2 regions of the Pantoea sp. SGAir0183 genome follow, and region 2 is predicted to be linked to the other one. Evidence: predicted binding sites of a transcription regulator. Region 2 holds the regulator's gene; the other holds the start of a gene.

Region 1 (16,103 bases), 590 kb from region 2:
AAACTTGCCCCGAGATGAGTTCTCCCTGAGGCTTCGGGCCTCCTGAAGGGACGTTGAAGACGACGACGTTGATAGGCCGGGTGTGTAAGCGCAGCGATGCGTTGAGCTTACCGGTACTAATGACCCGTGAGGCTTAACCTTACAACGCCAGAGGCGTTTTGGGTTGAGAGACAGAAAGAATTTTCAGCCTTGTTTACCGGATAACGCCGTGCGGCCCGAGAGGGCGGTGCGGCAGACAGAATCTGCCTGGCGGCTGTAGCGCGGTGGTCCCACCTGACCCCATGCCGAACTCAGAAGTGAAACGCCGTAGCGCCGATGGTAGTGTGGGGTCTCCCCATGCGAGAGTAGGGAACTGCCAGGCATCAATCAGGTGAAGAAGCCCCGTACGGAAGTACGGGGCTTTTTTACGTCCGGCGTCCGGGGAGGGCGGGGGCTGCCGGGCCTCTGCGGGCTTCAGGGCAGATCTCTGTTGCTGCCCTGACCGTTTACCTTGCCTCTGCATGTATGCGGAACCGTCATACCATTCATCTTCCGACGCCGCCCTCGTACAACCCCATAACGACGTCTCAGCCGATACCTGTCAGAGATAACGCGCCCTGTATCTCGTTCCCTTAACTGGCCTTTTCCAGCCATGTCATGATAAACGCAGCAACCTCTCCGGGCTGGTTGATATCCACAGTGGGCACATCCGGCTTCCGCGAAAGGTCGTCAGTGACAACCGCCACGACATGCTCATCCAGCAGATCGACCAACTCCCCTTTAACACCCGATCGCCAAAGCACCATTTTGGGCACGGGTTCATCTTTGAAGCCTTCCACTAGCACCAAATCCAGTTGCGTACTATCCATTCGTGAGGCTAACATCCTTAGACTAACGGACTGCTCTGGCGTTTCACACATCATCGCCCAGCGCCGATCGCTGGCGACAATAACCTGATCGGCACCGGCTTTTCGCAGCCGATAGCTGTCCTTACCTGGCGTATCAACATCCATCTGATGATGCGTATGTTTGATCAGTCCTGCTCGTATTCCCTGCGCTTTCAACAGCGGTATAACCTGCTCAAGCAGCGTGGTTTTACCGGTTCCGCTCCAGGCGACAATTGCTAATAACGGGACGGGCATGATGATTTCTCCCGATTAACCAGATCGTCAGGCGTATTAATATTGCGGAAAGCTGATTCCGCATCACTGAACAGTACGGGATGTCCACCCTGTTCACGCATAAATTGCATAAGCCTGCGTTCACCACGTAACAGGCCCGCTTCAAGATCGCCAATCAGCGCCCGATTCATCAGCGCCAGAGTCGGATGATCACGTTCGGATGACTGCACCCAGACAACAGGTGCGCTGTTACGCTGCTGCCAAAGACGCGCAACAAAATCGCCGGGAATATCAGGTGTATCGCACGCGCAAAACGCAACCCACTCAGTAGGACTGTTTCGCAAACCGCTCAGCATACCTGCCAGTGGTCCGGGATAGTCCTGCATGGTGTCAGCCACGACCTGACAACCACTTATCTGATAACGATCAATGTTACGGTTGGCGCTTATTAACACAATGTCTACCTGCGGCTTTAACCGCTGAAGAACATGCTGATAAAGTGGTTTACCTTGCAGCATTATTAACCCTTTATCCTGTCCTCCCATACGGCGACCTTGTCCACCTGCAAGGATTACCCCGGTAATTGCTGTCATTTTCGTCTCCTGACTCAAATCTGGACGATACTCACATTGCGGCAGCGGACCACCTGCATAAAGGAATCATCATGAAAACGCATCGGCTGAGTGAACTGCTCGAACTCCTGCAACCAGCCTGGGAAAAAGAACCTGATCTTAACCTGCTGGCATTTTTACAAAAACTGGCTCAGGCGTCCGGTTTCGTTGGCCCATTAAGTGAATTAAGCGATGACATATTGATTTATCATCTAAAAATGCGTGATTCTGCCAGCCATGATCAGATTCCCGGACTGAAAAAAGATTATGAAGTTGATTTTAAAACGGCGCTGCTGCGTGCACGTGGAGTCATTAAAAATGATGAGTAGTGTTATCCTTAGCCGTTCACAGTAAAGATAAGCACAGGGATAACCATGAGTGATGCCGCCTTTAATTTTCAAACGCTCAATCCAGATGTCCTGCTTGATGCGCTTTGGGAAACAGGTATTCGGGTAGACTCCGGTCTTACGGCCCTGAACAGCTACGAAAACCGCGTTTATCAGTTTAGCGATGATAACAGGCAGCGCTATGTGGCCAAGTTTTACCGACCACAGCGTTGGTCTGCTGAGCAGATTACTGAGGAGCATCAGTTCTCTCACGATTTACTCGGCGATGAAGTGCCCATTGCTGCGCCCCTGGTTCTTAAGGGTAATACGTTGCAACAGCATGCGGGTTTTTACTTTGCGGTTTTCCCCAGCCTCGGGGGCCGACAATATGAAACCGATAACGACGATCAGATGGAATGGGTTGGGCGCTTCCTGGGCCGCATGCATCAAACTGGCCGAAAAAATCTGTTCCGGCATCGCCCCTCAATGGGGCTTGATGAATATCTGGATCAGCCCCGGGATGTGCTGGCAAACACTGAACTTGTGCCCGCGTCGCTGCGCAGTGCATTGTCAGAGGCCGTCGATAAGCTGGGTATGGCACTTCGTCAATGCTGGCATGACAACTGGCAGCCGTTACGATTACATGGTGATTGCCACCCAGGCAATATCCTGTGGCGGGACGGCCCCCTGTTTGTCGATCTCGACGATGCCCGCAATGGCCCGGCCGTTCAGGATCTGTGGATGTTGATCAGCGGCGATAAGCAGGAGCAGCGGATCCAGTGGGATATTCTGCTGGAAGCCTATAGTGAATTCAGTGATTTCGATATTAACGAATTGTCACTGATTGAACCTTTACGTGCGATGCGCATGATTTATTATCTGGCCTGGGTTGTTCGCCGCTGGCAGGACCCCGCCTTTCCGCGCGCGTTTCCCTGGATGACCGATGAGGATTTTTGGCGCAGGCAAATTTTGCAGTTTATCGAGCAGGAAAAGGTGTTGCGGGAACCCCCGTTGCAGCTGACCCCGCAATTTTAATGACAAGTCAGGAGAGTTTTCCCCAATGAAGAAAATATTTTTTGCACTGATGGGTTTGGTGCTGGCCTTCAGCGCATCTGCTGCACAATTCTCTGAAGGTAAACAATATGTCAGCCTGCCTAAGCCGGTTGCCGGTGAACCGCAGGTCATGGAGTTTTTCTCTTTTTTCTGTCCTCACTGCTACCAGTTTGAAGAAATCTATCATGTCAGTGATGCGGTGAAAAAGAACCTGCCAGCGGATACCAAAATGGTTAAATACCATGTTGATTTCCTGGGCGGCGAGCTGGGGCCGGTTGTCACGCACGCATGGGCTGTGGCCATGGCGCTGGGGGTTGAAGATAAAGTCACGGCACCTATTTTCGACGGTATTCAGAAAACCCAGACCATTACCGATCCCGCCAGTCTGAAAGACGTTTTCATCAAAGCCGCAGGCATTACCTCTGAGCAATATGATTCGGCCTGGAACAGCTTTGCAGTAAAAGCGCTGGTTGCCCAGCAGCAAAAAGCGGCCGCTGATGTGGATCTGCGCGGTGTTCCCGCTATCTTTATTAACGGCAAATACATGGTTAATAATGGTGGACTGGATACGAGCTCAATGGAAAACTTCGTGGCGGATTATGCCAACGTTGTTAAATTCCTGGTCGAAAAGAAATAAGCGTTTTTGCTATCATCTTCCGCAAAACGCCAGCATTCGCTGGCGTTTTCTTTTGCCATCACTCACCTTATCTCTGCTGGACTGGAGAAGCACAGTTTTTCTATCCACACAAGCAGACATGCCGTCAAAAATCACGATCACATCACGGTTTTGTTTTAAGTTACTAATTTTAAACAAGTATCATTGCTGGCCGGGATCGCTATGATATAAATAAATGATTGATATGATTTTTACGCACAAAGTTATCCACAGGAAGATCGTTACGATCCAAAAGGCTACAGCACCAAAAAAACAACTTCCCGTTTGTCTTGATTAACCCTTTTCGCCAAGGTGTGGCATCCTTATAGACCAATCCATGGCAACGAAGAATACACAGACATATGGCGCAAATAGCAGAAAACCCCCTGATTTTGGTTGATGGCTCATCCTATCTTTATCGCGCGTACCACGCTTTCCCGCCGCTGACGAACAGTGCAGGAGAGCCTACCGGTGCTATGTATGGCGTGCTGAACATGCTTAAAAGCCTGTTGGTTCAATACAGCCCTACACATGTTGCTGTGGTGTTTGATGCTAAAGGCAAAACCTTCAGGGATGAGCTGTTTGAACATTACAAATCTCATCGCCCGCCCATGCCCGACGATCTGCGGTCACAGATTGAGCCGTTACACGAAATGGTGCGTGCGATGGGATTGCCTCTGCTGGCCGTCAGCGGTGTCGAAGCGGATGATGTGATTGGTACGCTGGCGTTAGAAGCGGAAAAAAAGGGTTACTCTGTCCTTATCAGTACGGGCGACAAAGATATGGCGCAGCTGGTGACGCCAGCGATAACGTTAATCAATACGATGACTAACACCATTCTTGGGCCGGAAGAAGTTGAGCAAAAGTATGGTGTGCCACCCGCCTTGATCATCGATTTTCTGGCGATGATGGGCGACAGCTCAGATAACATTCCAGGCGTACCAGGCGTGGGTGAAAAAACGGCTCAGGCCCTGCTACAGGGACTGGGAGGGATGCAGTCGATCTACGATAATCTCGATAAAGTTGCCGATCTTTCATTCCGTGGTGCCAAAACTATGGCCACAAAGCTGGAACAAAACCGCGAGGTGGCGTTTCTCTCCTATCAACTTGCGACCATTAAAACGGATGTAGCACTGGATCAGCCTTGTGAGGCGCTCACCGTCGGTGAACCGGATATTCAGGCCTTGCAGGCGCTGTTTAGCCGTTACGAGTTCAGGCGCTGGTTGACCGACCTGCAAGAGGGAAAATGGCTGCAGGGTAAGAAAAGCAACCGACAGGCCCAACAGGTTCTTGTCGATGAGCCTGTAAAGGCGGAAGCCACAAGCGTCTTGTCTGCCGAGGGTTATGTCACCATCCTGGATCAGCAAACGCTGGACAACTGGGTTGAGAAGCTGAAAAAAAGCGACGTTTTCGCGTTTGACCTTGAAACCGATGCGCTGGACACGTTAACAGCCAATATTGTGGGTCTCAGTTTCGCCATCGCGCCAGGCGAAGCGGCTTATCTTCCTGTCGCGCATGATTATCTTGATGCGCCCGAACAGCTTGATCGCGATGCGGTGCTCGCACAGCTCAAACCGCTGCTGGAAGATCCTGATGTCAGCAAAGTGGGGCAAAACCTCAAGTACGATCGCGGTGTCCTTAAGAACTACGATATTGAGTTAGCAGGCATTAAATATGACACCATGCTTGAGTCGTACATCCTGAACAGTGTGGTGGGCAAACATGATATGGACAGCCTGTCGGCACGCTGGTTGAATCATAAAACGGTCACCTTCGAAGAGATCGCCGGTAAGGGTAAAAATCAGCTTACGTTTAATCAGATAGCCCTTGAGCAGGCTGCGCATTATGCAGCAGAAGATGCTGACGTCACGTTGCAGCTGCACCTGAAGATGTGGCCTGAGCTTGAAAAAGAAGCCGGCCCGAAAAAGGTGTTCGAACAGATCGAGATGCCGTTGCTCAGGGTCATTTCGCGCATTGAGCGTAATGGTGTGTTGATCGATCAGGCCATCTTAGCGCAGCACTCAAAAGAGCTGACAGCGCGCCTGGCTGAACTGGAACGTGAAGCGCATGAACTGGCGGGCGAGCCGTTTAATCTCTCTTCCACGAAGCAGCTGCAGGTCATCCTGTTTGAAAAGCAGGGCATCAAGCCCACCAAGAAAACGCCGGGTGGTGCGCCGTCGACCAGCGAAGAAGTGCTGGCAGAGCTGGCGCTGGACTATCCATTACCGAAAGTCATTCTGGAGCACCGTGGGCTGTCAAAACTCAAGTCCACGTACACCGATAAGCTGCCGTTGATGATCAATCCTGTAACCGGCCGCGTGCATACGTCTTACCATCAGGCCGTCACCGCGACCGGACGTTTATCATCTACCGATCCTAATCTGCAAAACATCCCGGTGCGGAATGACGAAGGACGGCGCATTCGCCAGGCCTTTGTAGCAGGCAAAGGCAACCGCATCGTCGCGGCGGACTACTCGCAGATTGAACTGCGTATCATGGCCCATCTGTCGCAGGATAAAGGCCTGCTGGACGCGTTCTCGCAGGGAGAAGATATCCACCGGGCTACCGCAGCGGAAGTGTTTGGCGTACCGCTCAGTAAGGTGACGGGTGAACAACGTCGCAGCGCGAAGGCCATCAACTTTGGTCTCATCTACGGTATGAGTGCATTTGGCTTATCCCGCCAGCTGAATATCGGTGCAGGTGAGGCGAAGAAATATATGGATCTGTACTTCGAGCGCTATCCAGGCGTCCTGCGCTACATGGAAAATACGCGTCAGCTCGCCGCGAGTAACGGTTATGTCGAAACGCTGGACGGGCGTCGCCTGTGGTTGCCTGACATCAAGTCCAGCAATGCGATACGACGTAAAGCGGCAGAACGCGCCGCAATCAACGCCCCTATGCAAGGAACGGCGGCCGATATCATTAAACGCGCGATGATCGCGGTTGATAACTGGTTACAGGAACAGCGAAGCGACGCAGTGAAGATGATTATGCAGGTGCACGATGAACTGGTGTTCGAAATCAAAGAGGAGGCCGTTGAAGCGGCCAGTAAGCAGATTCGTACGCTAATGGAAGGCAGTATGGCGCTGGATGTGCCCTTACTGGTTGAAGTTGGGGTAGGGGATAACTGGGAGCAGGCACACTAGGTAAGCAACCGGCGCTGACGTGATGCGTTAGCGCCCGGTGAGAAACGTGGCCCGTTCAACCATTCAGGTTTTCTCAGCATCATGAAGGAATGACTGACTCTGCCTCCACCATTTTTTTGATAATTTAACTACATGTCATCTTCATTTTTGTGACGAGCATAGTAAAAAAAGTGGCGGAAAATGAATGGGAGTAACAAAAAAACCTTTGTTGCTCACAAAAAATCAGGTAAAGTTCGAGGCGTAGGGTACAGAGGTAAGATGTTCTATCTTTCAGACCTTTTACTTCACGTAATCGGATTTGGCTGAATTTAGCCGCCCCAGTCATTCTGTGACTGGGGCGTTTTTTATTGGGCTTTTTGCCCGGCCTTACGCGTCACTGTCCTGATCGTTCACTGCGGGTTCCAGTTCACTAAACCAGCTATTCAGCTTGTGGCGCACTTTATCAACGCCAATCTTTTTCAGCGATGAGAACACCTCCACCTGCACATCTCCCATGAAAGCCAGCGAGGCTTCCTTCACCATATTAAGCTGGGCCTTACGTGCGCCAGATGCGAGCTTGTCGGCTTTCGTCAGCAGCAGCAAAACAGGAATACCGCTGTCAACGGCCCACTGAATCATTTGCTGATCCAAATCTTTAAGAGGGTGACGAATATCCATCAGTACTACCAGGCCTTTTAATGCCTGGCGTTTTTGCAGATATTCTCCCAGTGCCCGCTGCCACTTGAGTTTCATCTCTTCCGGCACTTCGGCATAGCCATAACCGGGTAGATCGACGAGGCGCTTACCTTCGGCCACCTCAAACAGGTTAATCAACTGCGTACGACCGGGCGTTTTACTGGTACGCGCCAGGCTTTTTTGGTTGGTTAACGTGTTTAAAGCGCTGGATTTCCCCGCATTAGAACGGCCAGCGAACGCCACTTCAATGCCGGTATCAGAAGGTAAATGGCGGATATCAGGCGCGCTAAGGATGAAGCGGGTGACATGGTAATTCAGTTCAGACAAGGTAGTACTCCAGAAACGCATAAGGGCAATGGCGCTGATTATACGCATTATGGCGGGAAAGTGCTCAATACCATTGTTCAGGGCTCCCTGTAAGACATTTGCCATAAATCTTGCAGGTTATGTCGCTTTTTAATTAAAAAATTAAAAAAATAAATGATTAAAATTCAGTGCATTATACTAAAGTACAGGTTTTTCGCTCAAACACCATACAAGTATTACTTGAGCCTTTTACCAATTGGTCTACATTATTCAGCAGTGCAGGACAGCATTCATCAGGATGATGCGCTCAGGAACGTTGGGATAACGAAGAGCGACAGGAAAGGAAATGGTCAGGGATTGCGGACCAGAAAAGGAAAAGGATGAGCTCCGGAGTTGAGCAGGCGCAGGATTAACCGGGATGTTGTGAGCCGAAACGGATTTGAAACATGATTCCTTCTGCCGAAGGTATGAAATAAGGCGACAGCTTGAGCTGTCGCCTTTTTTCTTTGTCTGGTTTCTGCTAGATTTCGCCGCAATTCTATACTGAATAAAAAACACCGGAACCCAAGATTATGAAGCAACCTGCAAGCGCGGCGAAGGGCAAGCCTGTCGCCAAAGCAAAACGTAAATCGCGTGAAGAGATCAATAACGAAGCGCGCGATCGTAAACGCGATAAAAAGCATCGTGGCCATGCGTCAGGCAGCCGTGCTAACCCGCAAGCGCAGAGCAGCAACGGTAAGCAAGCGGCCCCGGCAAAAGATCCTCGTATCGGCAGTAAAAAGCCGGTGTCGTTAATCGTTGCCGACAACGCTGCACCCGCAAAAACCAAAAAAGTGACGGCAAAACCGGCGAAGCAGAAAGTGGTGCTGACACCGGAAGAAGAGCTGGCGCAGTTAGAGAACAGCGAGCGTCTTGATGCGCTACTGGACCGCCTTGAGAAAGGCGAAACGCTTTCATCTGAGGATCAGGGCTGGCTTGATGTCACGCTGGATCGCATTGATGAACTGATGGAACAGCTCGGTATCGCGATGGACGAGGAAGACGATCCGGAGGCGGAAGAAGATATGTACCGCCTGCTTAAAGGGAATTAAGCCGTCTTTGATCGGCATGCGTAAATGCGCATGCCTGGTTTAACAGGTAAACGACAATGTTTTGGCCTGGATCAATTTTCGTGCTTTTGATGACATGTTATCTCCTGTGGTTATTGTTTAAACTACAACGACTGTCGCGTCTGAAGCAGCGTTTACGGCGGGTTTCCTCCCGCACTCCTCTCTTTCCTTCTGCATCGCGGCCTTTCCCACAGCGAGGTAAACGGAAGGAGTCAGCATGTCAGCGACACAAATCGACTGGAACCAGGCATTAATTGAAAAATACAATGCGGCGGGTCCGCGCTATACCTCTTATCCCACCGCGCTAGCGTTCAGCGAGACCTTTACAGACGCTGATTTTCAACGTGCCACTGAACGTTATCCGCAACGCGCGCTGTCGCTCTATGTTCATATCCCGTTCTGTCATCGCCTGTGCTATTTCTGTGGCTGCAATAAGGTTGTCACGCGTCACTTACATAAAGCCGACCGCTATCTGAACGCGCTGGAACAGGAGATTGTCGCCCGCGCGCCACTGTTTCGTGATCGTCGCGTCACTCAACTGCACTGGGGCGGCGGCACGCCGACATTTTTGAATAAGCAGCAGGTTAGCCGGCTGGTGGCGCTGCTGAAACAGCATTTCACCTTCGAGGATGACGCGGAGATGTCGATCGAGGTCGGTCCGCGTGAAATTGAACTGGAGATGATCGATCATCTCCGGACGTGCGGTTTTAATCGCCTGAGCATGGGCGTACAGGACTTTAACAAGGCGGTGCAGGAACGAGTTAACCGGGTGCAGGATGAGGACGTGATTTTTGCCCTGATGGCACGGGCACGTGAGCAGGGGTTTCGTTCAACCAGCATCGACCTGATTTACGGTCTGCCGCTGCAAACGCCGGAAAGCTTTGCCTTTACGCTGCAGCGGGTTATCGCGCTGGATCCCGATCGACTGAGCGTTTTTAACTATGCGCATCTTCCGTCACTCTTTGCCGCACAGCGAAAAATTAAAGAAAATGAACTGCCCTCGGCGCAACAGAAGCTGGCCATCCTGCAGCAGAGCATTACAACGCTGACCCGGCATGGCTACCAGTTCATCGGTATGGACCACTTTGCTAAACCGCAGGACGAGCTGGCGGTGGCACAGCGCGAGGGGAACCTGCACCGCAATTTTCAGGGTTATACCACCCAGGGCGACTGCGATTTACTCGGTCTGGGCGTCTCCGCCATTAGCATGATCGGCGACCGCTACGCGCAAAACCAGAAAAGCCTCAATGACTGGTACAGCCAGGTTGAAAAACAGGGCCATGCCTTGTGGCGGGGATTCACGCTCAGTCAGGACGATTGCCTGCGCCGCGATGTGATCAAAACGCTTATCTGCAACTTTGCGCTCGATTTCAGCGCGACAGAAACGCAGTGGAATATTACCTTCGACAGCTATTTTGCCGAAGAGCTGGCGCGGTTAAAACCGCTGATTGCGGATGGGCTGGTGGTGCAAAACGCGACAGGCCTGAAGGTGACAGGAACAGGACGACTGCTGATTCGCCATATTTGTATGTGTTTTGATGCTTACCTGCGACAAAAGACGCAACCACAGCCCTATTCGCGTGTGATTTAACCGCCGGAACAGCACAGGCTGTTCCGGCGGAATGGCTTATTCCATGCCCAGCTCTTTCAGCTTACGCGTCAGCGTATTCCTTCCCCAACCCAGCAAACGCGCGGCTTCCTGTTTGTGACCCTGCGTGTGGCGCAGTGCAGTCGTCAGAAGCGTGCGTTCCATTTCCGGCTGTGCTTCTGACAGCAGATTTTGATGACCGGAACGCAAGGCACGATCGGCCCATTGTGCCAGCAGGGTTGCCCAGCTGTCGGGAAGCGACTGCGTGGGGCTTTCCGGCGTACTGGATTCGAATAACTCCGGTGGTAAATCCTGAATCAGCACTTCCTGACCGGCGGCCATCACCGTTAACCAACGGCAGGTATTCTCCAGCTGACGCACGTTACCCGACCAGTGCAAACGGGTCAGCGCGGTCTCGGTCTCCGCATGCAGGATCTTGGCTTCCACACCAAGCTCGCGTGCGGCCACCTGCAGGAAATAACGGGCCAGACGGGGAATATCTTCACGACGCTCACGCAGCGGCGGCAAATGCACGCGGATGACATTCAGGCGGTGAAACAAGTCTTCACGGAACTTGCCTTCCTGTACCCGCAGTTCAAGGTTCTGGTGCGTAGCGGCAATGATGCGCACGTCCACTTTGACCGGTGCATAGCCACCGACGCGGTAAAACTGCCCGTCTGCCAGTACGCGCAGCAGGCGCGTCTGAACATCCAGCGGCATATCACCAATTTCATCTAAAAACAGCGTCCCGCCGTCGGCCTGTTCAAAGCGTCCCTGACGAATCTGATTCGCACCGGTAAAGGCCCCTTTTTCATGGCCAAACAGTTCCGACTCAATTAAATCCTTAGGGATCGCCGCCATGTTGAGGGCAATAAACGGCGCTTTACTGCGAGGACTGTGGCGGTGCAGTGCGTGCGCTACCAGCTCTTTACCTGTACCCGATTCCCCGTTGATCAGCACGCTAATCGACGAACGGGAGAGACGGCCGATAATACGGAATACGTCCTGCATGGCGGGCGCTTCACCGATAATATCGGTGGTGGGGCCGCTTACCGGTTGATTACGTGGCTGCTGTTGCTCCTGATAGTGACTGATGGCACGTTCAACCAGCGCGACCGCTTCGTCGATATCGAACGGTTTGGGCAGGTAATCGAACGCGCCTTGCTGATAGGCGCTTACCGCGGCATCCAGGTCGGAATGCGCTGTCATGATGATAACCGGAAGCATGGGATGGCGCTGTTTGATTTGTTTTAGCAGAGCCAGCCCGTCCATACCCGGCATACGGATATCAGACAATAAAACGTCCGGGGTTTTTGTTGCGAGTGCATTGAGCACGTCGTTCGCGCTGTCAAAAGTGGCACAGCTTAAACCGGCTCCAGTGAGCGCGCGTTCAAGCACCCAGCGGATGGAGCTATCGTCATCGACGATCCAGACTATCCCTCGTTGCATAGAAACCTCACTGGCGAATAGGCAGGTAAACCGAAAACTCGGTATGACCCGGCCAACTGTTGAACTCAATTTTTCCCGAATGCTGATCAATCAGGCTACGGGCAATAGAAAGGCCTAAGCCGGTACCGCCTTCCCGTCCGCTTACCATTGGATAGAACAGCGTATCCTGTAGCTGGGCTGGAATACCGGGGCCGTCATCTTCGATATCAATGCGGGCAACCAGACGATAACGTGTGCCATGCAGTGTTAACTGGAAGGCTGTACGGGTTCGAATCACGATTGTGCCGCCGTCTTCGCCTAACGCCTGCAGCGCATTGCGCACGACGTTCAGCAATACCTGCTCAATCTGATCGGGATCGTGCGGTAATTCCGGCAGGCTGGGATCGTAATCGCGAACCAGCGATACATTTTCTGGCAACTCCATCGAAACCAGGTTAACGACACGTTCCGCTACCTGATGAATACTCTGGGTAATATGCATACCGGGCTGTTGCGGCCCCAGTAAGCGATCAACCAGATTTCGCAGGCGGTCTGCCTGTTCAATAATGACTTTGGTATATTCATTCAGGGCAGGGTCCGGCAGGGCGCGTGACAAAAGCTGCGCCGCGCCGCGCAATCCACCTAGCGGGTTTTTAATCTCATGGGCCAGCCCGCGGACCAGATCGCGTGCGGCCACCTGCTGAGCATGCTGCAGCTGTTCCTGACTCAGGCGACGCTGATTATCCATCGGTGCCATTTCCAGCAGAATCAACCCATCAGGCAGGCGCTGTGCCGTGAGCGACATAATGTGCGCCCGGCCATCCACGACCAGAGTAACTTCGCTGTCAGTAAAGCCCTGGCCCGCCTCAAGACTCTCGCGCATGACCTCGACATTCAGCGAAAAGTAGCCGGTTAATTCAGGTAACGGCGTGCCGAACAATTTACGTGAGCTTTGCGCCAGTAATTGCTGTGCCGCCGGGTTGGCATAATGGATCGCCAAATCGGTATCCACCAACAAAATACTGTTGATTAAGGTATTGAGAATCTGCCCGGCGTCGGGCAGGGAGGCAGTTGCCATACAGCGTTCCTCTGCACTAATTTAGTGCATTGTAGTCTTTAAGCCGGAATTAAAGCGAATGAACGATGAATTCGCGGAGAAAAAAGCCCATCCGAAGATGGGCTAAAGTTTCCACGGCAACAAAAAAACGTTTCAGGTTAAGCGTGCCGCAATTGCAATCTTTCAATGCGGCACCCATTTTGCTGACTCTGAAATTAGACGCTGTAGTACAGTTCGAACTCAACCGGATGTGGCGTCATGCGCACACGGTCGTTCTCTGATTTACGCAGCTCGATGTAAGCATCGATCGCGTCGTCAGTGAAGACGCCGCCACGGGTCAGGAACTCGCGGTCTTCGTTCAGTGCATTCAGCGCTTCTTCCAGTGAACCTGCAACTTTTGGAATCTCAGCTTCTTCTTCCGGTGGCAGGTCATACAGGTTTTTATCCATCGCATCACCAGGATGGATTTTGTTGATGATGCCATCCAGGCCAGCCATCAGCAGTGCAGTAAACGCCAGGTACGGGTTAGCCGCTGGGTCCGGGAAGCGCGCTTCAATACGACGTGCTTTCGGGCTGGCAACAACCGGGATACGGATTGATGCAGAACGGTTACGGGCAGAGTAAGCCAGCATAACCGGTGCTTCATAACCCGGAACCAGACGCTTGTAAGAGTTGGTGGTTGGGTTGGCCAGGGCGTTGATTGCTTTTGCGTGCTTGATGATACCGCCGATGTAGAACAGCGCGGTTTCAGACAGGCCGCCGTATTTGTCACCAGAGAACAGGTTTTGTCCGCCTTTAGACAGAGACATGTGGCAGTGCATACCTGAACCGTTGTCACCAAACATTGGCTTCGGCATAAAGGTTGCCGTTTTGCCGTAAGCATGCGCCACGTTGTGCACAACATATTTGTAGATCTGAATTTCGTCAGCTTTTTTGGTCATGGTATTGAAGCGGGTTGCCACTTCGTTCTGGCCCGCTGTCGCAACTTCGTGGTGATGAGCTTCAACAACCAGACCCATTTGCTCCATTGTCAGACACATAGCAGAACGGATGTCCTGTGATGAATCGACCGGTGGAACCGGGAAGTAGCCGCCTTTCAGACCTGGACGGTGACCTTTGTTACCGCCTTCGTATTCTTTGCCGGTGTTCCAGGCCGCTTCGATATCATCGATAGCGACGTGTGAACCAGAGGTTGACGAACCGAAACGGATATCGTCGAACAGGAAGAATTCTGGCTCGGGTCCAAACAGAACGGTATCAGCGATGCCTGAAGAACGCAGATAGTCTTCAGCGCGCTTTGCGATAGAGCGTGGATCGCGGTCATAGCCTTGCATGGTGCCAGGCTCAAGGATGTCACAGCGAATGATCAGTGTTGAATCTTCAAAGAACGGATCCATAACTGCCGTGGTTGCATCCGGCATCAGTACCATGTCTGATTCGTTAATGCCTTTCCAGCCGCCGATGGAAGAGCCATCGAACATTTTGCCTTCTTCGAAGAAGTCAGCGTTAACCTGGTGAGCCGGAATAGTAACGTGCTGTTCTTTACCTTTGGTATCGGTAAAACGCAGGTCAACAAACTTAACTTCGTGCTCGTTCATCATCGAGAGAACGTGTTCAGCGGACATACTCAACTCTCCTGGAAATGGTCATTGTCTACATGGTGAGAACCGGGTGAGGAAATGTGCGACATGTGTCAGCCATACCTCAGTCTGATCCCGACCAGCTCTGCAACCGTTGTCTTACGTCGTTTTCATCTGGATAATACAAAGCGAATTCTGTGCCAACTTTATTTCTTTGCACAAAATCGCGCTGTCATGCACCTTTTTGTCATAAAAGACGTGCACCATGATAGTTGCACTGCACTTTTTATGTGCATTGGCGTTGAAAATGAGCACCATTGTGGTGCAAAACATCATTGCAGTGCAATTTTTGCACGGCTATTAGTGCGATTTTGCGACAATGCAATAAACTTTCAGTGAAAAGTGTGATCGTGTTCAGTCTCCCGCTTAATCCGTGTACAATACCGCGTTATTTCTAATGCCTGAGGCAAAAAAGCTGTGATCGAAAATTTGCGTAACATCGCCATCATCGCGCACGTTGACCATGGAAAGACCACCCTGGTTGATAAACTGCTGCAACAGTCTGGTACTTTTGATGCCCGTACTGAAGCCACCGAGCGCGTGATGGACTCCAATGATTTGGAGAAAGAGCGTGGGATTACCATCCTCGCAAAAAATACCGCCATTAAATGGAACGACTACCGTATCAACATCGTTGATACCCCAGGACACGCCGACTTCGGTGGTGAAGTTGAACGCGTAATGTCTATGGTGGATTCGGTACTGTTGGTTGTAGATGCGATGGATGGCCCTATGCCGCAAACCCGCTTCGTTACCAAAAAAGCGTTCGCGCATGGTTTGAAGCCGATTGTGGTTATCAACAAAGTTGACCGCCCTGGCGCACGTCCTGACTGGGTTGTTGATCAGGTGTTTGACCTGTTCGTTAACCTGGATGCAACGGACGAGCAGCTCGATTTCCCTATCATTTTCGCCTCTGCGCTGAATGGTATTGCCGGTCTGGATCACACCGACATGGCTGACGATATGACCCCGCTGTATCAGGCAATCGTTGACCACGTTTCACCTCCACAGGTTGAAGTCGAAGCGCCGCTGCAGATGCAAATCTCTCAGCTGGACTACAACAACTATCTGGGTGTGATCGGTATCGGCCGCATCAAGCGCGGTAAAGTGAAGCCTAACCAGCAAGTCACCATCGTAGACAGCGAAGGCAAAACCCGTAACGGTAAAGTGGGTAAAGTGCTGACTCACCTGGGGCTGGAGCGTATTGACAGCGACCTGGCAGAAGCGGGCGACATCATTGCGATCACCGGTCTGGGTGAACTGAACATTTCTGACACCATTTGCGATCCGCAGAATGTGCAGGCGCTGCCAGCCCTGAGCGTGGATGAGCCAACGGTAACCATGTTCTTCAACGTCAACACCTCACCGTTCTGCGGTAAAGAAGGTAAGTACGTGACCTCACGTCAGAT
Region 2 (16,103 bases):
CTCGACAGGCGCTTGTTGGTGATGAGTGCTGCGGCATAGGGATTGGATTTGTTGCTGCCGGGGATGACCGGAGCTTCCGGTGCGCTCTCCAGAACCGTGCCGCTGCTGCCTGCGCTGCTGGCGAACTGTGGCATCGTGCTGTTCAGCCACGCATGCGAAGGCTCTTCATAATCAATATCGCAGTCAATACGATCAACAACACGTTTGGCACCCAGCTGTTCCAGGCGCATATCCAGGAATTTACCGGCCTGGCAGAAACCGTCATAGCCGGTGTCGCCGATAGCCAGAACGGCAAAGTGCATCTGCTCCAGACGCGGTGCGGTACTGGCGGAGATGGCGTCCCAGAATAACTGGGCATTGTCCGGCATTTCACCTTCACCGTAGGTCGAGGTGACGATCAGCACGTGGCGCATTGTGGCAAACACGTCGAGATCCACATCGCCCAGCGCCTGAACGACAGGCACCAGGCCTTTAGCACGGGCCGATTTAGCCGCAGACTGGGCCAGAGCTTCAGCGTTACCGGTCTGCGAACCATAAAGAATGTGCAGTTGGGTCGTTGCAGCGGCGGCGTTGCCCGCGGCAGGTTGCTGTTTGTCTTCTAACACCAGCAAACGGGAGTGCAGGCCAGCCAGAAAGCCCGCCAGCCAGTATTTCTGATCACCATTGAAAGGTGCATCTTCAGGAATGTATGGAATTTTCATGGATACCTTTACTCAATCCCGCTCTTAACCATCATGTTTCGCACCGCCGTGAGTGTGGCGAAACCCGTCCTCTCAGCGGCCGTCTGCCACAGAGAGGCTCGGGATTGACCTCCGCCCGGTACCGCGAAACCCTCCGGGTAATCATGATTAAACACAGTTCAGTTTACAGACGCGGCTGTCAGGCCAGTTTCCCTACCGCCGCCGCAATTTCAGGTAATGCCGCACGTGCAAACAACTCTTCAAAATCAGGCAGACGACCAAGGATTTCACGGTTGCAGGCATCCTGATACATGATCCAGCCATAGGTGGCCAGGCTGTCCATGGAACGGATGTTGCGTTGCGTCAGTGCCGCTTTGTAATCGGACATGCGTTTTGAACCGATCAGGCTGGCTAATTCGCTGTCGCTGTAGTTCTCAATGGCTGCCCGCGCATGGCGCTGCAGTTTACTGACCAGCGAAAAGTCCTCTGTCATTAGTAAATTACGAACCGCTTTCTCGACCGCCGGATCCTCAACGTGGGTGCCTTTCGGTAACTTGCCGAGAGCCAGCTGCTGCGCGAAGCTCAATACGGTGTAGTTATTGAGCAATACAAACATCTCGACCGTATCTGTCGCGCCATAAGCCGGTACGGCACCGTCTGCAATGGTTTTGCCTTCACGCCACGCGGCTTTGAATTTCGCCACCTGATGCGCTGCCAGCGCGGTTGAGAGTTCTTCCAGCAAATCCTTACGGGATTTCGCCTTCAGGATCTCACCGCCATCCTGATACAGCAGCAGAGAGCGCGGCATCACATACACGAAGTGCTGACATTCGGTTTCCCAGTGCTCCAGCAGCCAGGCCGCACGTGGTGACTGCGTGGCGTCCAGATGCCAGTACAGCATGGTCAGCACGGCCTGCTTATGAATCTGTGCCAGCTCATCGGCATCGGCAATGGAACCAAACAGAACGGAATCGCCCGCTGCATGGTTAGCCAGGGAGCCGTACGGATCGTACTGGTAAGCAAAGCCGCCGCTCATGCCGTTACCGAAGCCTTTACCAAAGGTGCCCAGATTCAACACGGCACCGTTGGTCATGTATTCGCAACAGAAGTCACCGACGCCTTCCACTACCGCAGTGGCGCCAGAGTTACGCACTGCGAAGCGGTCACCCGCCTGGCCCTGCACGAACAGGCGGCCGCCCGTTGCGCCGAACAGAGCAAAGTTACCGATCAGGACGTTGCCATCGCTGTCCTGTGCGCCGCCGCCCGGTGATAACACCACCAGCTCGCCGCCGCACTGGCCTTTGCCCACGCCATCGTTGCAGGTGCCACGATGTTGCATCAGCATGCCGTCATTGCAGAAGGCACCGAAGGACTGACCGGCTGAGCCGGTGGTTGTAATATGCACCGTGGCCGGCGCCAGATAGCGACGACCGCGATCGTCCTGCAGCACAGAGGGCATCGCCTGCAGTTGCTCTGCTGTCAGGGTATGATTCAGCATGCGCTCGATATCGATCGCCAACTGACCGCCCACGCTTTTATTGCGGTTGTTCAGGACGACATCGTGACCTAATTGCAGCGATGTCTTGCCCGCTGTCACCAGTTGCTGGTTGAGTTCTTCCACCCAGCCATCATCCAGCTCAAAATCTTTCTCCAGATAAACCGGCTTGTCGATTTTCAGCTCTGGCACCACGGTGAGCATGGCGCGCAGATCCAGCTTGCCGACTTCCAGCGGGTGATCCATCAAATGGAGCAGGTCAGCGCGCCCACGGGCTTCACGCAGCGAGCGCAGGCCCATACGCGCCAGGATTTCGCGGACTTCGTGTGCCACATTCAGAAAATACTGTGCGAGCTGACGCGGATCGCCATCAAAGGCTTCAGCGTTCGTGGTTAACCCTGCCGGGCATTTGACGTTACAGTTCTTCGCCATCACGCATTTCAGCATCATCAGCGCAGTCGTACCGAATTCGAAGCTGTCACCGCCCAGCAGCGCGGATTTCACCACGTCGCTGCCTGTCTGCTGTGCACCTGAACAGCGCAGCAGGACTTTGTCGCGCAGGCCGTTCGCACACAGCGCCTGATGGACTTCGGCAATGCCGATTTCCGCGACGCGACCGGTATATTTCAGACTGGTCACCGAGGCGGCGCCCGTACCGCCCGTGTTACCGGCGACGTTAATAACGTCAGCACCGGCTTTCGCTACGCCCACGGCAATGGTGCCAATCCCTTCAGAGGACACCAGCTTCACAATGACGCGAACACGCGCCGCTTTGCAGTCGTGAATCAGCTGGGCCAAATCTTCGATAGAGTAGGTGTCGTGGTGCGGTGGTGGCGAGACCAGCTCAACGCCCGGTGTGCCGCCACGTGCCGCCGCGATTTCGACGGTGACTTTCGCCGCAGGTAACTGGCCACCTTCGCCAGGTTTTGCACCCTGACCAATTTTGATCTCCAGCTCTTCCAGCATCGGATCGGCCAGGTACGCCGCCCAGACGCCGAAACGACCTGACGCCAGCTGCTTGATACGGGACGCACGGATAGTGCCATGACGGGAATAGTGCTCGCCGCCTTCCCCGCAGTTGCTCATGCCGCCGACCATGTTGGTGCCATGTGCGACAGCTTCATGTGCCGGTGCCACCAGCGCGCCGTGACTCATCGCCCCGGAGGCGAAAGTACGAGTGATTTCACAGGCAGGCTGAATTTCGCTTAACGGCAGTGAGGGCAGCGCAGTAAAAATGCGCGACAGATAGTCGGCAGCTTTACCTACGGCGGTGATTTTCAGGCCGCCTGCGACCACGTCCGCCGATTCTATTTCGTCACTGAAGCGGGCTTTCAGCGCCCGTGACAGATTCAGCAGACGTTCGCTTTCCGGCTTCAGCCCGGCGATGGCATCGGTCAGCCGCAGCATAAAGGTGTTCGGGCTGCCTTCGATGGCCTCGCATTCCAGGCCGCGAGTAGCAAATCCGTTGTTGGTCAGCGAATAACGGCCCAGTTTACGGCGGAATTCCGCTTCGCTGTCGATGTGCGTCAGATCGGCCGGGAAGGCCAGAATGTCACGCAGCGCAGCAGGGCGGCGTTTACGCTCTTCATACATCAGGCTGGAGAACTGACGGTAATCGGCTGTGATGGCAAAGTTATTCATCACGTCATCAGGAATGCGCTCAAAGCTGCTGTCCTTGAACGTGTCAGGCTTGATGCCAAACGCATTATCCAGACGGGCCAGCGTCATCAGACGAATGAAATTGTCCTCTTCGCGCGCTTTGTCCGCAAAGCGAATCGGCTCTTCCGTCATATCAATAAAGGTACGCACGGCAATGGTGCCGTAGGAGTGGCCTGCGCCCTCTGCGCGCTCTTTAAACAGCCCCAGCAATGGCACTTCTGATTCGCCCTGAATTTTCAGCGCGCTTTGATGCCAGTCCACTGCCATTTGCGCGATGGTGGCAAAGCCCGCGCCACCAACAGGCGTTTTGATATTCGGGAAATACTTCTTCAGCACCGGATCGTCAGTGTTAAGGAAGTTAGGTTCAAAGAACTCACCGCTACTGTAGCTTTCAACGGTACACAGGCCCACTTTACCCATGGTCTTCATCAGGGCCTTTTCGGCGGCTTTGGCATAGCGTTTAAAGGCTTTATTGCCTTCTTCACCTTCACCGAATTTCTCTTCGGCACGCATCTGTACGCCGAGCGGATAGACCGCAGAGGCACCAAAGCCCAGCGTCGCGGCAATGTGATGCGACGAGATAATCTGCCCACTCTCCACCACCAGGGACACGTCAAGACGTAATCCTTCCTGGACCAGGCGCTGGTTCACCGCAGAAACCACCAACAGCATGGGCAGGGCGGCATGGGTGGACGAGATGTGACGGTCGGTAAGGACGGCGATCCCGCCCTGGGAACGCGCGAAATCCACGACCTGCTGAGCCAGATCGTCAATCGCCTTCTCCAGCGCAGTGGCGTTGGCCGTACGGCTGAGCAGGTCTTTGCCGGTGACAGGTTCATACAGCATGTCAAAACGGGCATAAGGTGCGACGTTCTGTTCGCGCAGCTGTAGCATGTCCAGGTGCGTCAGAATAGGCGTCGGCACAATAATCTGACGGCCTTTACTGCGCCCCAGGTGCGGTTTGGCTCCCAGTGCCACGCGCAGCGTCATACCGTCTGCTTCACGGATGGAGTCCAGCGGTGGGTTAGTGACCTGTGCAAAACGCTGCGAAAAGTAGTGCGCCATGCCGCCTTCATGATCGGACAGACCATTGATCGCGTTGCCGTAACCCATAGCAGAGATTTTCTCGGCCCCGGTGTTCAGCATCGGGTCCATCATGAATTTGAAGCTTTCCTGGTTATAGTAGTAAGCCACAAAGCGCTGATAGGTTTTCAGATCGCCGCGATAGCGCAGAGGCGACCCTTGTTTCTCAGCAGGGATGACAGGCAACTCATTGAGATCGACACGAGATTTGCCGAGCAGTGCAGCGTAATCTTTTTCCGCAGCCAGCTTTTCCAGCGCTTCATGCGTGGTATAGCTGCGTTTTTCGCGATGATCAAAATAGAGCATGCCGCCGGCTTCGATACGACCACGGCGCAGTACGCTTTCCGGGGGAAAGGCAATCTGGCCGGCTTCCGACATGGCACCAATATACTCGGCGGTTTCAACCGAACGCAGTGGACGAAGACCCAGACGGTCAAGACGTGCGCCAATCACTTCCCCATTACCAAAGATCAACGCCGCAGGGCCGTCGTTCTTCTCTTCATAGAGTGAGAAATATTCCAGCATGTCACGCACCGCCGGAGAGAGCGCGGTGTCATTTTCCCATGCAGGTGGCATCATCGACACTACGGCGGTGATTAAGTCGAGATCGTCTTCCATCAGGCGGCTGTGAATGCTCTGGTCAAGACGGGAACTGTCTGACTGACCTTTCGGGCGAACGATAGTTTTTCCACGCGCAGAGGCCAGCGCGGATTCAGCAATCCGGTTTTTACGATCGGTATTCAGCTCACCGTTATGGGCCATTAACCGGAAAGGTTGCGCCATAGTGGTGTGCGGATCGGTATTGGTTGAGAAGCGGGTATGGAAAAACAGCCCACGGACCTGATGATCGGGATCGGTCAGATCTTTGAAATAAGGAATGACCTCATTGGAATTCAGACGGGCTTTGAATACCTGGGTACGGGACGAAAGCGACAGCGGATACAAACCGCCAAACTCACTTTTCGTAAAGGCCTCTGCCTCAATCGCCAGCAGGGCGCGATAAATCCGTTTTTCAAAATCGTTCTGGTGGCTGACATCCTGAGGCGCAGCAAAAATCCATTGCACGATGGGCAACTGAAACTGGACAGCGGCCGGACGCGTCACGCTGTTATCCAGCGGCATTTCGCGTTTCATGATCACCGGCAGATTAAAATGACGCAGCGTCTCTTCTACCAGGCGCTCCGCATTGGCACGCAGTTCAGCATCTTTAGGAACGAAGAAGTTACCCACGCCAAAGCGACCGGCTTCCAGCGCCTGACCAGTAATTTTACGGAAAAAGTGCAGTGAAAGATCGACGTTGACACCCGCGCCATCACCCACGCCTTCAGCGGACATGCCACCACGGTGCGGAACCGTGCAGAGTGCACTGTGCGCCATACGCAGAATGTCGTGGGTCTGCTCGCCGTCCTTACGGGTAATGAAACCTACACCACAGCTGTCACTTCCTGCTGCTGGGTTATATAAGCCATAGGATTCAGGTTTTTTAGTGGACATTGAGGGTCTCCTTAAACTGCTTTTGACATTACCTGCATTGTTTCAGGCACTGAGCTTGGTTAAACACTCTTCCCAGCGCGCATTCTTTTATTTCCGCGCCTGACAGCCTGCGCGATTTCGTTTTACGCACTTTTCATCGGCAGGAGGATAAGTCCGTGGATGTGTAGCGCGTGGTGTTTCCGTTCTCGAAAGGAGATGACTCAAACCATGCGGGCGTCATGTTGCATAGATATGCCGTGACGCTTGCCCATCATGAAAGCTTTCAGCGGAATTCCAACTTATCGGGAAAGCGAATCAAGGTCAAATAGCGAGCCTGACACAGTTTAATCACGTCTTTATGTCGATAACCAAATGAATTTATTATGCTTTTGTGTCTAAATTGTGTCAGTTTTTCATTAAGCGGCAGAGAGGGAAATGTGAACTCTATCACTGTGCCAGTGGCGTGAAATCGCTGAAGTATGCTGGCGACAGGGTACTAAACAGCATCAAATGCTGCTACAGGCAGTGGAAGCGCAGGATGTATCTGTTTTTCTTATAGCAGCAAATTTGAATCAATTAGGGGCATGTGATTAGTAAAATTAATCAGGTCGCGTTGCTTAAAACTTCGAATAATGTGAATGACTATGCATGAAAAACAGGGCGTCGTGACAATAAAGCCTTGTCAGACGGAAAAGAAGAGGTTGGATACGCGCGCCTGTTTACCAGACGGCCCTACAGATTCATTGAGTTAGCACAATTAGTCAAGGGTTTTAGCAATAATGGGGCAAACGTCGGCGAAGCAATGGCGTTTTGCACCATATAAGTGCATGACGGTCGCGATCTCGCCGGATGCACTAAGACGACGGTGACGTAAATACGCTATCATGTGGCTGTTCTCACCCAGGGAGTGTTTATGAAACAGATTCGCCTGCTGGCGCAATATTATGTTGATTTAATGGTCAAGCTTGGCCTGATCCGTTTTTCGCTGCTGCTGGCGTCTGCACTGGTCGTGCTGGCCATGATTGTGCAGATGGCGGTGACCATGGTACTGCGTGGTCATGTCGAAAGTATTGATATGGTGCGCTCGGTCTTTTTCGGTCTGTTGATCACGCCCTGGGCGGTTTATTTTCTTTCCGTGGTGGTCGATCAGCTGGAAGAGTCACGCCAGCGTCTTGCCAGGCTGGTGGATAAGCTGGAAGAAATGCGTACGCGCGATCTTGAGCTGAATCAGCAGATGAAAGAGACCATTTCCCGACTCAATCAGGAAATTGCCGATCGTAAAAAAGCGGAGCAGGCACGTGAGCAGGTCATGGCTAAGCTACGCGAAGAGGTGGCGCGGCGCGAGCAGGCGCAAATAGAGCTGGAACAACAGTCGTCTTTCCTGCGCTCTTTTCTGGATGCATCGCCAGATCTGGTCTTTTATCGCAATATCGACAAGCAGTTCTCAGGCTGTAACCGCGCCATGGAGCTGCTGACCGGTAAAAGTGAAAAACAGCTTATCGGGCTCACACCACATGATATTTATGACAATGACACGGCGACTAAAGTGTTGGAAACCGATGAAAAAGTCTTTCGTCATAACGTCTCGCTCACCTATGAGCAGTGGCTGCAGTATCCCGATGGGCGGAAAGCCTGTTTTGAAATTCGTAAAGTGCCCTATTACGACCGGGTCGGTAAGCGCAGCGGCCTGATGGGCTTTGGCCGCGATATAACCGAACGTAAACGCTATCAGGACGCGCTGGAGAACGCGAGCCGGGAAAAGACCACCTTTATCTCTACGATCAGCCACGAGCTTCGTACGCCGCTTAACGGCATTGTCGGTCTGAGCCGCATTTTGCTGGATACCGATCTGAATCAGGAGCAGCTCAAGTACCTGAAAACCATCCATGTCTCTGCCATCACCCTGGGCAATATCTTTAACGACGTCATCGAAGTAGACAAAATCGAGCGACGCAAGGTACAGCTGGACAACCAGCCGCTGGATTTCACCAGTTTCCTGGCCGATCTGGAGAATCTCTCTGGCTTGCTGGCGCAGCCAAAAGGCCTGAAGTTTGTCATGGCCCCGCAGTTACCGCTGCCCCATAAAATCTCAACGGATGGTACACGACTACGGCAGATCCTGTGGAACCTGATCGGTAATGCCGTGAAGTTTACTCAGCAGGGTGAAATCATCGTGCGTATCGCCTATGAACAGGATGAAACGCTGCGCTTTGAGGTACAGGATTCCGGGCAGGGCATTCGCGAGGAAGAGCAGGACAAAATTTTTGCCATGTATTATCAGGTTACCGATCAGCATGGCGGCAAACCGGCAACCGGAACCGGTATCGGCCTGGCGGTCTCCCGCCGTCTGGCGCAGGCGATGGGCGGAGATATCAGCGTCAGTAGTGCACCGGGCCAGGGCTCCTGTTTTACCGTGGTGATTAAAGCGCCGCGTATTGCCGAGGAAGTAGAAGATGAAGGCGTTGACGATACGCTGCCGCTTCCGGCCCTGCACGTGCTGTTGGTGGAAGACATTGAGCTGAACGTCATTGTGGCACGCTCGGTTCTGGAAAAACTGGGATGCAGCGTGGACGTTGCCATGACGGGGCAAGCAGCGCTTGAGATGTTTGACCCGCTGGAGTTCGATTTGGTGCTGCTGGATATTCAGTTACCAGACATGACTGGCATGGACGTGTCGCGTGCCATTCGTCAACGGTATCCTGATGCACATTTGCCGCCGCTGGTTGCCTTAACCGCCAACGTATTGAAAGACAAAAAAGAGTATTTTGATGCGGGCATGGACGATGTGCTCAGTAAACCGCTTGCCGTACCTGCGTTAACGGCCATCATCAAAAAGTTTTGGGATGACCAACCCGGAAACGATGATCAGGCCGTTATGACGACGGGCAGTCTTCAGTCCGATACCTTGCTGGACATTCCAATGCTTGAACAGTATCTGGAGCTGGTGGGACCCGGTCTGATTACGCAAAGCCTGACCATCTTCGAACAGATGATGCCAGGCTACCTCGATGTACTGGACTCCAACCTGATGGCACGCGACGAAAAAGGCATTGCTGAAGAGGGCCACAAAATTAAGGGAGCGGCGGGTTCTGTCGGTCTGCAGCATCTGCAACAGATCGCGAAACAAATTCAAAGCCCAGAATTACCGGCCTGGTGGGATAACGTGGGCGAATGGGTGGAAGAGCTGAAGCGTGAATGGCGGCACGATGTGCAGATATTGCGCGAGTGGGTGGCTGAGAAACAGCGGTGATCCAAAAAAAATGACCCCAGCCGAGGCCGGGGTGCGCTAATACTGCGCCAACACCAGGGAAAAAGTCGCTGCTGCTATGCTTAGTGTTTTTCAAGGCAACAACGGGTATTGGTTAACACATGCAACACCTTATCAAATTCGAATTAGCTTGTGACAAGATTCATTAAAATTTGTGATGTTGAACAGCGTTTAAATACAGGAAACATTAATTTGCCAACATAGTCAAGAAAGGAATCAATTTTACCGTTACATTGGTTGTTTTTTGAACAAAAGTTCTGTTTTTTGTACGGGTTTAACCCAAATTTGTTAACAAAGCCTGTGTTAAGCCTCTTAACACAAATGATTCGTCACTGATGCGAACTAAATTGGCTATAAGCTTATGATAATAAAGAATAATGAAAGGATCGGGTCAGGAAGGTCCAAAACGTTTCGGAAAACGTCATCCGCCCTGGTGCTTAAAAGGTTTTATCAATAGAAAAGTTTGTAATGTTTGGGGAAACGTATTAATAAAAAAACATGTATTGCGGTGAAGAAATGCCATAAGTACGTTAATGCCTGCCGCATTGCTGCAACCTGTGTTCAGGCGCGCCCGAAATAAAATATAAGTTTTGTGAAACATTGATGGCTGCAATTATCACGAATTATTATCATCGCCCTGCAAGGAATGGTGTGAGACTTCGTAAATGGAACCGATTCCTTTTTGAGGGAACTTATTGAACTCATTCATACTATTGTTGCATCGCAGATGCATTTTCTTTGCCATATCATAAAGGTTACAGGCCCGGACGGCGAATTTTTCAGGAACGCTTTTTATCATCAGGGGTGATTACACCTGAAATTAATTAAAAAACGACATAATGATGAGACGATTGTATGAGTAAGCATAAAGGGAAGCTTTGGCAGGGTGTAAAGCGCATTGTGCTGCGCATTCTGCTGATTTGGGCAGGGCTGTGGCTGGCAGGTATTTTACTTTTTTCCTTTCTCCCGGTGCCTTTCTCTGCCGTGATGGCTGAACGCCAAATCGGTGCCTGGTTGCGTGGCGATTTCAGCTATGTCTCACATTCGGATTGGGTGGGGACACAGGCGATGTCGCCCTGGATAAGGCTGGCCGTTATCGCGTCGGAAGATCAAAACTTTCCTCACCACTGGGGCTTTGATGTGGCAGCCATTCAGTCTGTACTGGACAGCGATGATAACCGGATGCGCGGTGCGTCAACGCTGTCACAGCAAACGGCTAAAAATCTGTTTTTGTGGGATGGACGTAGCTGGGTGCGTAAAGGACTGGAAGCGGGTCTGACGGTCGGCCTGGAAACCGTTTGGACTAAACGCCGGATCTTAACGGTTTATCTGAATATCGCGGAGTTTGGTAAAGGGACCTTTGGTGTTGAGGCGGCGTCCCGGCGTTTTTTCAATAAGCCTGCCAGTCGTTTAACCATGTCAGAAGCGGCGTTACTGGCGGCCGTTTTACCTAATCCGCTGCGCTTTCGTGCCGACGCGCCGTCAGGCTATGTGCGCCAGCGCCAGCAATGGATACTCCGACAGATGCGCCAACTGGGAGGAGAGGGCTTCCTGCAGCGCAATCATCTGGACTGATGTTACTCTTCGTCGAAGCCGGCTTCGAAGAGTTCAATGACGGCGGCCAGCGCGTCAGTTTCCTGGGGGCCGCTGGCTTCGATCTCAATATGGCCGCCCTTGGCGGAATCCAGCATCAGCAACGCGATAACGCTGCTGGCTTCGGCTTCTGTGCCGGCCTCGTTGCGTAACAGCACTTCGGCATCGAAACTTTGCACCAGTTCAAACAGCTTCATGGCGGGGCGTGCATGCATGCCCAGCTTGTTTCTGATTTCCACGGTTTGCTTAACGGTCATGATTTACGTTTTTCCAGTGTGCGATGACGGGACTGTACATTTTTACCCCGCGAGCGGAAATAATCAGCGAGCTGTTCAGCAATATACACCGAGCGGTGTTTGCCACCGGTGCAACCAATCGCCACGGTGAGATAGCTGCGGTTGTTCGTTTCCAGCATGGGCAGCCAGAGTTCCAGATAACTGCGCGTCTGATAAATGAAGTTATGGACTTCGGTATGACGATCCAGAAAAGCCGCGACGGGACGATCCAGCCCCGTCATCGGGCGCAGTTTGGGATCCCAGTGTGGATTGGGCAGGAAACGCACGTCAAAGACGTAGTCCGCATCAATGGGAATACCATGTTTGAAGCCAAACGACTCAAACACCATAGTCAGCTCCCGCTCGCGTTTACCCAGTAAGCGGGTACGCAACATCTCAGCCAGTTCATGCACCGACATCTCTGACGTATCAATGATCAAATCGGCACGCGAGCGCAGCGGCTCGAGCAGGTCACTCTCTTCATCAATCGCGCTTTCCAGCGACAGATTTTTGCTGGACAGGGGATGGAGGCGACGCGTATCACTGTAACGGCGGATCAGCGTATTGCGGTCGGCATCAAGAAACAGCAACTGGGGCGAGAATCCGGAAGGCAGATTATTGAGCGCGGTTTCAAAAATTTCAGGCGACTCAGGCATGTTACGCACATCGATACTCACCGCCGCTGAGATATTGCGCTCAACCAGTGATTCTGCCAGCTGAGGCAACAACACGACCGGCAGGTTATCCACGCAGTAAAAACCCATGTCTTCCAGCGCGCGCAGCGCCACTGATTTTCCTGAGCCTGACCGACCGCTGACGATCATCAGCACCATGACCTTCTCTCCCGTTTTAAAGCCGGCTCACGCCGGTAAATCACGCGCTTTATTGCTCTGTTTGTTCTTCGGTAATGATGGCATACAGCTCTTCATCGCTCTGCGCAGCACGCAGACGGCGGCAAACCGTTTTATCCGCCAGCCGTTTGGCGACTAACGACAGTGTATGTAAGTGAGTTTTACACTGGTCAGCGGGCACGAGGAGCGCAAAAAGGAGATCGACAGGCTGATTATCCACGGCATCAAATGCGATGGGTTGCTCAAGGCTGATAAAGACGCCGACGGCACGTAACGTATCCTCCTCCAGCTTGCCATGCGGGATGGCAATACCGTTGCCAATACCGGTACTTCCCATGCGCTCGCGGGTCAGTATCGCTTCAAACAGCGTTTGATGCGGCAGGTTGAGCTGCTTAGCGGCCAGTTCACTGATAATTTCCAGCGCCCGTTTTTTGCTTTGGCAGTGTACGCTGCTGCGGGTGCAGTCTGGCGAAAGCACTGTGCTCAGTTCCAGTGTTAAATCATTGTTCATTTTCGTTTCACTTGCGAGTTCACTTAGCCAGTAAACCGGTACGCGGTAATCACGTAGCGGAATCATGGCGCTGGCACAGATGACAAAACGGGGCGGTTAATCCGCCCCATCCTTTCAGCTCTGCGCGCCCGGCGCGCCTGCCAGCGTGAAGGTTAGTGTTTTTTTAACTTGTCTTTATATTTGGTCAGTTGACGGGCCAGCTTGTCAATCAGCCCGTCAATTGCCGCATACATATCTTCCGCTTCCGATGTGGCGTGCAGCTCGCCCCCGTTAACGTGCAATGTGGCATCAGCAACCTGTGTCACCTTCTCAACGTTCAGGACAACATATACCTGGTTGATATGATCAAAGTAGTGTTCCAGTTTGGCAAATTTCGCTGTGACGAATTCACGCAGTGGCTCGGTGATTTCAACATTTTGCCCGGTAAGGTTCAGCTGCATAGGTCTTCCTTCTCTCTGTTAAACCAACTGCTTACGTTGGTTTGAAGGCGGTATGGACAAAGACTCTCGATATTTTGCAACGGTACGACGTGCCACTATGATCCCTTGATCAGATAACATGGAGGTCAGTTTACTGTCACTCAAGGGCTTAGCGGGATTTTCCGCCGAGATTAATTTTTTTACCAGTGCCCGTATCGCAGTAGATGAGGCTTCGCCTCCTCCTTCAGTATTAACATGACTGGAGAAAAAATACTTCAGTTCAAAAATGCCACGCGGGCTGTGAAGATATTTTTGCGTGGTGACGCGGGAAATCGTGGATTCATGCATATCCACCGCCTGGGCAATATCGGCCAGCACCATCGGACGCATAAACTCTTCGCCCTGCTCAAAAAAGGCCTGTTGCTGTTCAACAATGCAGCGTGAGACTTTTAACAGCGTCTCATTGCGGCTTTCCAGACTTTTGATCAGCCAGCGCGCCTCCTGCAAATTACTGCGGATAAACTGACTGTCACTGTCATTACGCGCAGCACCGCCCATGGCGGCATAGTGCTGGTTGATTTTAAGCCGCGGCAGACTGTCGGTATTGAGTTCCACCGTCCAGCGCGTCGCAACTTTACGGACCAGCACATCAGGAATAACGTATTCAGGTTCGCCAGTATTGATCGACTGGCCCGGACGTGGATCGAGCGACTGAATCAGCAGCATTGCCTCTTTCAGTACGTCTTCTTTTAAACGCGTGACGCGCATCAGGCTGCGGAAATCATGGTTGGCCAGCAGATCCAGATGATGGCTGACGATCAGGCGGGCTTCAGAGAGCGTTGGCGTTTCAGGCGCATACTGCGACAACTGTACCAGCAGGCAATCACGCAAATCACGTGCACCTACGCCGATCGGATCAAAATGTTGAATGCGCTTTAAAACGGCCTCAACTTCGTCCATTTCCAGCTCATCGTCGCCGATACTGTCGAGAATGTCTTCAAGCGAAACGGTAAGATAACCCGTATCGTCAATGGCATCGACGATGGACGTCGCGATCGCCCGATCGGTATCGCTAAACGGCGTCAGCTCAACCTGCCACATCAGATAATCTTGCAGCGACTGGGTGGTTTCGCCCTGGTAGATGGGCAGTTCGTCATCCTGATAGTCCGTACCGGTTCCTGATGGCGTTCCCGCGGTATAGATTTCATCCCAGGTCGCGTCGAGCGGCAGCTCTTCGGGCATATCCTTTTGTTCCAGCGCTTCACGCGTATCAAGTCCCGCTTCGCCTTCCTGATACTCTTTTGCGTCTATTTCTTCATGCTGTTCAGTCTGTTCAAGCAGGGGATTACTTTCCAGGGCCAGCTGTAGCTCTTGCTGAAGTTCAAGCGTAGAAAGCTGCAACAGACGTATCGCCTGTTGCAGTTGTGGGGTCATCGCCAGTTGCTGGCTGAGCCGGAGTTGTAAACCTTGCTTCATAGACAGGATGAATATTCCCGGGTAACCATCAGTATTAACGACACCTTATCAGAGTCTGAACTCTTCACCCAAATAAACACGTTTAACCTGCTCATCTGCAAGGACTTCATTCGGCGTACCGTGAGCAATCAGGTTGCCCTGGCTGACAATATAGGCCCGTTCACAGACCGCCAGCGTTTCACGCACGTTGTGGTCAGTGATTAACACGCCAAGCCCACTGTCGCGCAGATGTTCAATAATCTTTTTGATATCAATAACGGAAATCGGGTCAACACCGGCAAAAGGCTCATCCAGCAGAATGAATTTGGGATTTGCGGCCAGCGCACGGGCAATTTCCACACGGCGACGTTCACCGCCCGACAGTGACTGTCCCATATTGTCGCGCAGATGTGCAATATGGAACTCATCCATGAGCTCATTCGCCCGATCCTGTCGCTGTTCTTCGGTTAAATCATCACGAATTTGCAGCACGGCCATCAGGTTGTCGTAAACGCTCAGACGCCGGAAGATTGACGCTTCCTGGGGCAGGTAGCCGATACCGCGACGCGCACGCGCGTGGAGCGGCAGAATACTGATGTCTTCATCGTCGATGACAATGCGGCCCGCATCGCGCGGAACAATCCCGACCACCATATAGAAGGTGGTGGTTTTACCGGCACCGTTTGGGCCGAGCAGGCCGACGATTTCACCGGATTTTACCTGCAGACTGACGTCTTCAACCACGCGACGGCCTTTGTACGCCTTCGCCAGGTTCTCTGCGATTAATGTGGCCATAGTGATCAGTTACTCTTTTTTTCGCTATTGGTTGACGCGGGCTTGTCCTGCAACTGCGACGGCACCAGAACTGTGGTTACGCGCTTGCTCTGGCCCTGGCTGTAAGCCTGCATTTTTTGCTCTTTGACCAGGTAAGTAATGCGGTCGCCTTTAATATTGCTGTCCAACTGCTCAATGTACGCATTGCCCGTCAGCTCAACAAAGTCATTAGCAAGCTCGTAATGCAGTTTGGACGCGTGTCCCTGTACCGGTTTACCGTTGTCCTGCATCTGATAGAAGGTCGCCGGATTGCCGTAGGCATCAACGATAGTTTTTTTGCTGTCGCCGCCCGGACGGGTCACCACGACTTTATCTGCCGTAATCTTGATCGACCCCTGAGTTACGACCACATTACCGGTAAAGGTCGCGACGTTGCCTTGCAGGTCCAGCGACTGATTTTCAGAGTCGATATTAACGGGTTTGTCCGAGTCACCGGTCAGCGCCAGCGCCGGCAGGCTGGCTGCAAGCAGCAGGCTGGCCAGTAAAAACTTAATGCTGTTTTTGTTC

The links. Region 2 encodes sigma-54, which starts transcription at its own class of promoters, with help from an activator protein. Its sites were predicted from a motif close to GTTGGCACANNTTTCGCTNT; they were not measured.
Region 1: the regulator sigma-54 is predicted to act here: its motif matches at 14,820-14,839, upstream of glnA (glutamate--ammonia ligase).

What each region holds. Positions count from the first base shown of each region.
Region 1 covers NZ_CP028053.1:93,827-109,929, forward strand. Annotated here, with positions in the region: rRNA gene C1N59_RS00425 (23S ribosomal RNA) at 1-141, shown strand, start outside; rRNA gene rrf (5S ribosomal RNA) at 246-361, shown strand; gene mobB (molybdopterin-guanine dinucleotide biosynthesis protein MobB) at 612-1,121, opposite strand; gene mobA (molybdenum cofactor guanylyltransferase MobA) at 1,103-1,693, opposite strand; gene C1N59_RS00445 (YihD family protein) at 1,765-2,040, shown strand; gene C1N59_RS00450 (serine/threonine protein kinase) at 2,086-3,072, shown strand; gene dsbA (thiol:disulfide interchange protein DsbA) at 3,098-3,727, shown strand; gene polA (DNA polymerase I) at 4,108-6,891, shown strand; gene yihA (ribosome biogenesis GTP-binding protein YihA/YsxC) at 7,258-7,893, opposite strand; gene yihI (Der GTPase-activating protein YihI) at 8,445-8,963, shown strand; gene hemN (oxygen-independent coproporphyrinogen III oxidase) at 9,199-10,572, shown strand; gene glnG (nitrogen regulation protein NR(I)) at 10,609-12,018, opposite strand; gene glnL (nitrogen regulation protein NR(II)) at 12,026-13,075, opposite strand; gene glnA (glutamate--ammonia ligase) at 13,270-14,679, opposite strand; gene typA (ribosome-dependent GTPase TypA) at 15,112-16,103, shown strand, end outside.
Region 2 covers NZ_CP028053.1:3,875,603-3,891,705, reverse strand. Annotated here, with positions in the region: gene C1N59_RS18070 (sulfite reductase subunit alpha) at 1-701, opposite strand, end outside; gene C1N59_RS18065 (glutamate synthase-related protein) at 880-6,411, opposite strand; gene arcB (aerobic respiration two-component sensor histidine kinase ArcB) at 7,304-9,640, shown strand; gene mtgA (monofunctional biosynthetic peptidoglycan transglycosylase) at 10,514-11,233, shown strand; gene npr (PTS phosphocarrier protein NPr) at 11,236-11,508, opposite strand; gene rapZ (RNase adapter RapZ) at 11,505-12,359, opposite strand; gene ptsN (PTS IIA-like nitrogen regulatory protein PtsN) at 12,409-12,888, opposite strand; gene hpf (ribosome hibernation promoting factor) at 13,041-13,328, opposite strand; gene rpoN (RNA polymerase factor sigma-54) at 13,347-14,783, opposite strand; gene lptB (LPS export ABC transporter ATP-binding protein) at 14,832-15,557, opposite strand; gene lptA (lipopolysaccharide ABC transporter substrate-binding protein LptA) at 15,563-16,103, opposite strand, start outside; gene lptC (LPS export ABC transporter periplasmic protein LptC) at 16,086-16,103, opposite strand, start outside.